DNA from 2 places in the Feifania hominis genome. Region 2 is predicted to be linked to the other one. Evidence: a T-box and tRNA genes for the amino acid it is inferred to sense, from the RefSeq annotation. Region 2 holds a T-box; the other holds one or more tRNA genes.

Region 1 (3,402 bases), on a different contig from region 2:
GCGCGCCGGCATGGCTATCCGGCATCCTCGTTCAGGGCATCTATCGCACACTCGCCTGGGTTGTCGCAGTCATGCTGCCGCCGATGGCCATTTTCTTCCCTCTTTTTACTCTGCTTGAGGATCTCGGCTATCTGCCCCGCGTCGCGTTCAATCTGGACCATCACTTCAAAAAGGCCTGCGCATGTGGCAAACAGGCGCTGACTATGTGTATGGGCTTTGGCTGCAATGCTGCGGGGATTGTGGGCTGCCGCATCATCGACAGCCCTCGCGAGCGGCTGATCGCTATCATCACCAACAACTTTGTCCCCTGCAACGGCCGCTTTCCCACATTGATTTCTATCATCACCATGTTCTTTATCGGCTCGGTGATCTCCCCCTTTGACTCGCTGCTCTCAGCTCTGTTTCTGACCGCCGTCATTGTACTCGGCGTCGCAATGACCTTTCTTGTGTCCCGTCTGCTCTCAAAGACCATCCTCAAAGGGGTTCCCTCCTCTTTCACGCTGGAACTGCCTCCCTACCGAAAGCCACAAATCGGCAAGACGATTGTGCGCTCCATCTTTGATCGGACGCTCTTTGTTCTGGGGCGTGCGGTCACGGTGGCAGCGCCTGCGGGACTGATTATCTGGCTGCTCGCCAATGTCGTGGTGGGTGACGCCACACTGCTCGCACACTGTGCGCGTTTTCTCAATCCGATCGCGCAGCTGATGGGGCTCGACGGAGTCATTTTGCTGGCCTTTATTCTCGGCTTCCCGGCCAATGAGATCGTTATTCCCATCGTCATCATGGCCTATATGGCGACCGGTAGCTTGATTGATATGGGCAATCTTACGGAGCTTAAGGCGCTCTTTGTCGCAAACGGCTGGACCTGGGCTACTGCTGCGTCAACGATCCTCTTTTCCCTGATGCATTGGCCCTGCTCGACCACCTGCCTGACCATCAAAAAGGAGACGCAAAGTCTCAAGTGGACCGCTGTATCCTTTGCCGTGCCGACTGTGATTGGCTTTGTCGTCTGTGTCTGCTTCACTGCCATCGTAAGAATGCTCGGGCTCGCCTGAATATGTGACACAGAAAAAGCCCCCGACTCGAGTCGGGGGCTTTTTTGGAGGCGCCACCCAGACTTGAACTGGGGGTGAAGGTTTTGCAGACCTCTGCCTTACCACTTGGCTATGGCGCCGTATGATTCATGTTATGCGCGTGCGGCAGGATTTAATCCTGCCGCCGCACATTTTTGGAGCGGATGACGAGGCTCGAACTCGCTACCTCAACCTTGGCAAGGTTGCGCTCTACCAGATGAGCTACATCCGCAAATGGTGCCTCCGGGCGGAATCGAACCACCGACACGGGGATTTTCAGTCCCCTGCTCTACCAACTGAGCTACAGAGGCAAATGATCCCGCCCACAGTGTTCCATGGGAAAGATCAGTTGGCGACCGAGATGGGGCTCGAACCCACGACCTCTAGCGTGACAGGCTAGCGTTCTAACCAGCTGAACTACTCGGCCATTTTCATGGTGGGAACAACAGGGCTCGAACCTGTGACCCCCTGCTTGTAAGGCAGGTGCTCTCCCAGCTGAGCTATGCTCCCATGTTCCCGCAGCCGCCGTAATCACAAGCGGCGAAGTTTATTATACTCGATCGCCCCTACCCTGTCAAGACCAAATTTTACTTTTTTTGCGCACAACTCAGCCACTCAAAGGCCCGCAAAATGGCGCAGTTCGTCGGCCGGAACCTGGTATTTGCGCTCGCAGAACTGGCAGCTGACCTCAATGCTCTGCTGCTCCTGCGCAAGCTTCAAAAGCTCCTCTCTGCCGAGGGAGATCAGAGCCCGCTCAATGCGCTCCCGGCTGCAGTTGCAGCGGTACTCCTTGTAGGACTGCTCCAGGATTTCCACATCAAATTCACAGAGAAGTGCCCTGAGGATTTCAGCAGGCGTTTTTCCCTCGTCAATCAGCGTTGAGACGGGCTTTACCTTGGCCACGGCGCGCTCGAGCTTTTCTATGGCCGACTCATCGGCATTTGGCATCAGCTGAAGAATGTATCCGCCCGCTGCCTTGACGCTGTAGTCACGGTCAACCAGCACGCCGAGAGCCGTCACGGTCGGCACCTGCTCGCTGACGGCGAAGTAGTGGGTAATGTCCTCGGCAATCTCCCCCGAAACAATGGGAACCTGGCCCACATAGGGCTCCCTGAGCCCGAGATCTTTGATGATGTTGAGAAAGCCACTGCGGCCGACACCGCCCGCGACGTCGAGCTTTCCCAGACCGTTGAGCGGGAGATCAACCAGTGGATTTGCAGCATAGCCGCGCACATTGCCGCTGAAATCCGACACGCAGAGAATGCTGCCAATGGGTCCATCGCCTTTGATCTGCACCGTAATGGCACAGTTTTCGTCCTTGAGCATGGTTCCCATCATACTGGTTGCCGTGAGCGTGCGCCCGAGCGCCGCCGTCACGACGGGAGCGGTTGAGTGAATCTGCCGCGCCCGCTCGACAATCTCGGTGGAATTGAGAGCAAAGCCCCGTACAAAACCGTCGCCGGTGATGATTTTTACAAAGTTGTCAGTCACGCTGCTCTTCCTTTCTGGCCACAAAGTAGAGCCGCTGCTCCTGTGGCCCCGGCTGCGCATCACTTTGATCGCCGTAGACGGCAAGCACCTGCAGCCCGGCTTTCCTCAGGTATCCCTCGAGCTGCCGCCGCGAGTAGACGCGCTCGGTGATGATCTCATCGCTGCGCTCATAGTGTGCCCCGTTTTGTGTGAAATAGGTCATGAGAAAGCGGCACAGGCCGCTCTTTTCGTGAAACTCGTTTTGCCAGATACAGTAGACCTCGTCCGTATCGTAGACGAAGACGTTGTTTGCAAGAATCTCCCGGAACTTGTAGGGAGAATTCACATCGAAGACGAAGATGCCGCCAGGATTCAAAAAGAGCGATACCCGCGAAAACGCGGCGATCACATCGCCCGGCCTGCGCAGAGAATTGACGGAATCGAGCGTACAGAACGCGGCGTCAATGGTTCCGTAGAGGTCGAGCTCCCTCATATCCTGACAGAGCAAAAGCGGGCGCTGCTCAAGGGGCAGCGCTTCAAATTTACCAGCCGCCAAATCGAGCATTTCCGGTGACGCGTCAACGCCAATGAGCTCCATTCCCCGCCCGGCCAACTGGGACAAAAGGCTGCCGGTACCGCAGCAGAGATCGAGCAGAATCTGCGGCCGACAGCCAAAACGCTGTAGAATATTCATCAGGTATTCGGCAAGAGCCCCATAGTCCACCTCGCCGATGAGATGGTCATAGTAGGCTGGCAGCCGGATATAATCACTTCTCATTTGAGAGCTCTTTCATGCGGTCGAGCGCCATGCGGTAGCCGTCGCTGCCATAGAGCAGACACCGGTTGACGCGGCTGATGG
Region 2 (3,402 bases):
ATTTTCGCGATGCGTTCGTCAGTGGGTTGCACCGCGCACAGCCACTCTTTTTAAAAGGCGGCGCGCGGGCAAAAACATCAGATGTATTTTACGACTTTGACGGCTTTCCCCCCCTGAAAATATACTCGCGGCACACGCCGCCCCACCGTACACAGAAGCTCGTAGCTGATGGTGCCGACCATCTGCGCCAGCTCATCGACCGACAGAGAGGTCCCCTGCTCTGTACCGAAGAGCGTGACGCTCTGTCCCACTGCGACCTCTCCGGCATCGGTTGCATCCACCATCATCTGATCCATGCAGACCCGGCCGAGAATACGGCAGCGGCACCCGTTGACAAGTACCTCGCCGCGGTTTGACAGAAGCCGGTCGTACCCGTCGGCATAGCCGACCGGAATGGTGGCGACCCGCGTCGGCCGCGTCAGCGTCACAGAGTTTCCATAGCTGACAAAGTCGCCCGCCGGCACGGTTTTGACATGGGATACAACGCTTTTGAACCGGGCCGCAGGCATCAGCTGTGCCTCAGCGGCAAAGACGTCGTCTCCAGGCTCGGGCGCCAGACCGTAGAGAATGATACCCGGGCGCACGAGATTGGTGATATTCTCGCCGAGATTGTAGATCGCCGCGGAGTTGTCGCAGTGCCGCAGGGGAAACGTGATTCCTCTCTGCTCAAGGGCCGCAAGCGTCGCAGTAAAATTGTCATACTGACGGCCCGTAAACGGGTTTCCCCTCTCATCCGACACCGAGAAGTGTGTGAAGATTCCCTCGGGTACAAGGCCGGGCAGCCCCACAATCCGCTCGATGACATCCACTGCGGCCCGGCGTCCATCCTCCGTCTGCGTGGCAAAGCCGAGGCGGTTCATACCGGTGTCGAGCTTGATGTGAACGGGAATTTTTGCCCCCGCCGCCGTTGCGGCAGCGCTCAGTGAGCGCGCTGCACGCTCATCGTAGAGCGTCTGAGCGGCGCCGCACTCCACCAGCCGCCCGTAATCCTCCTCGGGCGTGTAGCCGAGAATGAGGATGGGCTCCTCGACCCCGCCTGCACGGAGCTCCTGCGCCTCGTCGATGTTCGACACGCCGAAGCAGTCGGCCCCGCACCTGCGCAGAAAGGGGCCGAGCACGGCCGCACCGTGGCCGTAGGCATCGGCCTTGACAATGGCCATGAGCTTTCTCCCGCCGATGCGCGAACGGATTTGCGCCACGTTGTGCCGCACGGCGTCAAGGTCAATCTCAAGCCAGGTTCTCCTTGTGAAATGTTCCATACTCGCGCCTCTTTTTTCTTATTGACCCTATTATATTACCATAGATCAAAAAACCGCACAATTCTTTTGCCCCATCTTCAAAAAATGCCAGAGGGACTTGTAAAAGCGTATTTGCGGTGGTATACTGTGCACTAACAGCAATGAAAAAGAGAGTAGGCAGCGACCGCGAAAGCCAGAGAGAGGGCGTGACTGCGCTGAGAGCGCCCTTATGAGCCAACCTGCCGAAGTTCACTTTTGAGCTGCCGCTCTGAAACGATTTACGCGGTAGGGGCGGCCGACTGCCTGCGTTAAGGGCTCCAGAGTGCCCGCGCGCCGCGCGGGAACAAGGGTGGTACCGCGAGACTCAAGTCCTCGTCCCTTTTGGGACGGGGCTTTTTTTGTCAAAAATACATCATGAGGTGAACAATATGAGACAGGCACTAGCCAAAATCAAGGCCGAAGTCGAATCTGTGCTCGCCGGGGTGACGGAGATTGCGGAGCTTGAGAACATCCGCATCAAATATCTCGGCAAAAAGGGAGAGCTCACCGCGATTCTCCGCCAGATGGGCTCGCTGTCCGCCGAGGAGCGTCCGCTCATCGGCCAGCTCGCAAACGAGATTCGCGCCGCGCTCGAGCAGGAGATCGACGATGTCAAGGCCCGGCTCGAGACTGCCGCTCTCGCGCGCAAGCTCGAGGGCGAGAAAATCGACGTGACTCTGCCCGGCACCGGCAATGCGGTCGGTCGGGCGCACCCGCTGTCCATCGTGCTGCGCGAAGTGGAGGAGATCTTCCTCGGCATGGGCTTTCAGATCGCCGAGGGACCCGAGGTCGAATTCGACTACTACAACTTCGAGGCTCTCAATCTGCCGCCCCATCACCCCGCGCGCGACACGCAGGATACGTTTTACATCACCGACAAGGTACTGCTGCGCACGCAGACCTCCCCGGTCCAGGTGCGCGTCATGGAGCAGCAGCGCCCGCCGATCCGCGTCATCGCGCCCGGCAGGGTCTACCGCTCCGATGACATCGACGCGACCCACTCCCCGGTCTTCCATCAGATCGAGGGCCTCGTCGTCGATCGCGGCATCACCATGAGCGACCTCAAGGGCATCCTCGACGTGTTCGCCAAGCGCCTCTACGGGCCGGATGCGCGCACGCGCTTTCGCCCCCACCACTTCCCCTTCACCGAGCCGTCGGCCGAGGTCGACGTCATGTGCTTCAACTGCCACGGCGAGGGGTGCCGCCTGTGCAAGGGCGAGGGCTGGATTGAGATTTTAGGCTGCGGCATGGTACACCCGAAAGTTCTCGAGGGGTGCGACATCGACCCGAACGAGTACAGCGGCTTTGCGTTCGGCATGGGCCTTGAGCGAATCGCCATGCGCCGCTACAACATCGATGATCTGCGCCTGTTCTACGAGAATGATGTGCGCTTTCTCAGTCAGTTTTAAGGGGGAATCACGATGAATCTATCGAAAAAATGGCTCGCCGACTATGTCAAACTTGACGTCGACCCCAGAGAATATGCCAGCGCCATGACCATGTCCGGCTCCAAGGTCGAGACCTATGAGATCGTGGGCAGCGACATCGAAAACGTCGTCGTGGGGAAAATCCTCTCGATCGACAGGCATCCCGACGCCGACAAACTCGTGGTCTGTCAGGTTGACACCGGCGATAAGGGCACTCACCAGATCGTCACCGGCGCGACCAACTTAAAAGCGGGCGACATCGTGCCGGTCTGTCTGCACGGGGCAAAGCTCCCCGGCGGAAAGGTCATCAATCGCGGCAAACTGCGCGGCGTCGAGAGCGACGGCATGCTCTGCTCGCTGTCCGAGCTCGGCCTGACGGTGAACGACTTCCCCTATGCGATCGAGGACGGCATCTTCGTTCTCGAGGAGGACTGCTCGCTCGGGCAGGATATTCAGTCGGCCATCGGCCTCGACGACACGGTCACCGAATTTGAAATCACCTCCAACCGTCCCGACTGCCTGTCGGTGATCGGTCTCGCCCGTGAGACCGCGGCGACGTTCCATGTGCCCTTTGAGGAGCACAGACCCGTCGTGCGGCAGGAGAGCGACAACATTGAAAACTACCTCAAAGTCACGGTTGAGGCGCCCGACCTCTGCCCGCGCTACACCGCGCGCATGGTCAAAAACGTCAAGATCGG

The links. A T-box is a leader RNA that pairs with one kind of tRNA and senses whether it is charged. The one in region 2 lies ahead of pheS (phenylalanine--tRNA ligase subunit alpha), so its partner is inferred to be a tRNA-Phe.
Region 1: it encodes a tRNA-Phe, which carries the amino acid that the T-box ahead of pheS (phenylalanine--tRNA ligase subunit alpha) is inferred to sense. The anticodon was not compared.

Annotation. Positions count from the first base shown of each region.
Region 1 covers NZ_JACRSP010000001.1:515,640-519,041, reverse strand. Annotated here, with positions in the region: gene feoB (ferrous iron transport protein B) at 1-1,055, shown strand, start outside; tRNA gene H8695_RS02525 (tRNA-Cys) at 1,101-1,174, opposite strand; tRNA gene H8695_RS02520 (tRNA-Gly) at 1,230-1,305, opposite strand; tRNA gene H8695_RS02515 (tRNA-Phe) at 1,309-1,384, opposite strand; tRNA gene H8695_RS02510 (tRNA-Asp) at 1,424-1,500, opposite strand; tRNA gene H8695_RS02505 (tRNA-Val) at 1,508-1,583, opposite strand; gene hslO (Hsp33 family molecular chaperone HslO) at 1,689-2,564, opposite strand; gene H8695_RS02495 (class I SAM-dependent DNA methyltransferase) at 2,557-3,321, opposite strand; gene H8695_RS02490 (YerC/YecD family TrpR-related protein) at 3,311-3,402, opposite strand, start outside.
Region 2 covers NZ_JACRSP010000002.1:456,389-459,790, forward strand. Annotated here, with positions in the region: gene alr (alanine racemase) at 78-1,259, opposite strand; T-box leader at 1,391-1,621, shown strand; gene pheS (phenylalanine--tRNA ligase subunit alpha) at 1,667-2,686, shown strand; gene pheT (phenylalanine--tRNA ligase subunit beta) at 2,699-3,402, shown strand, end outside.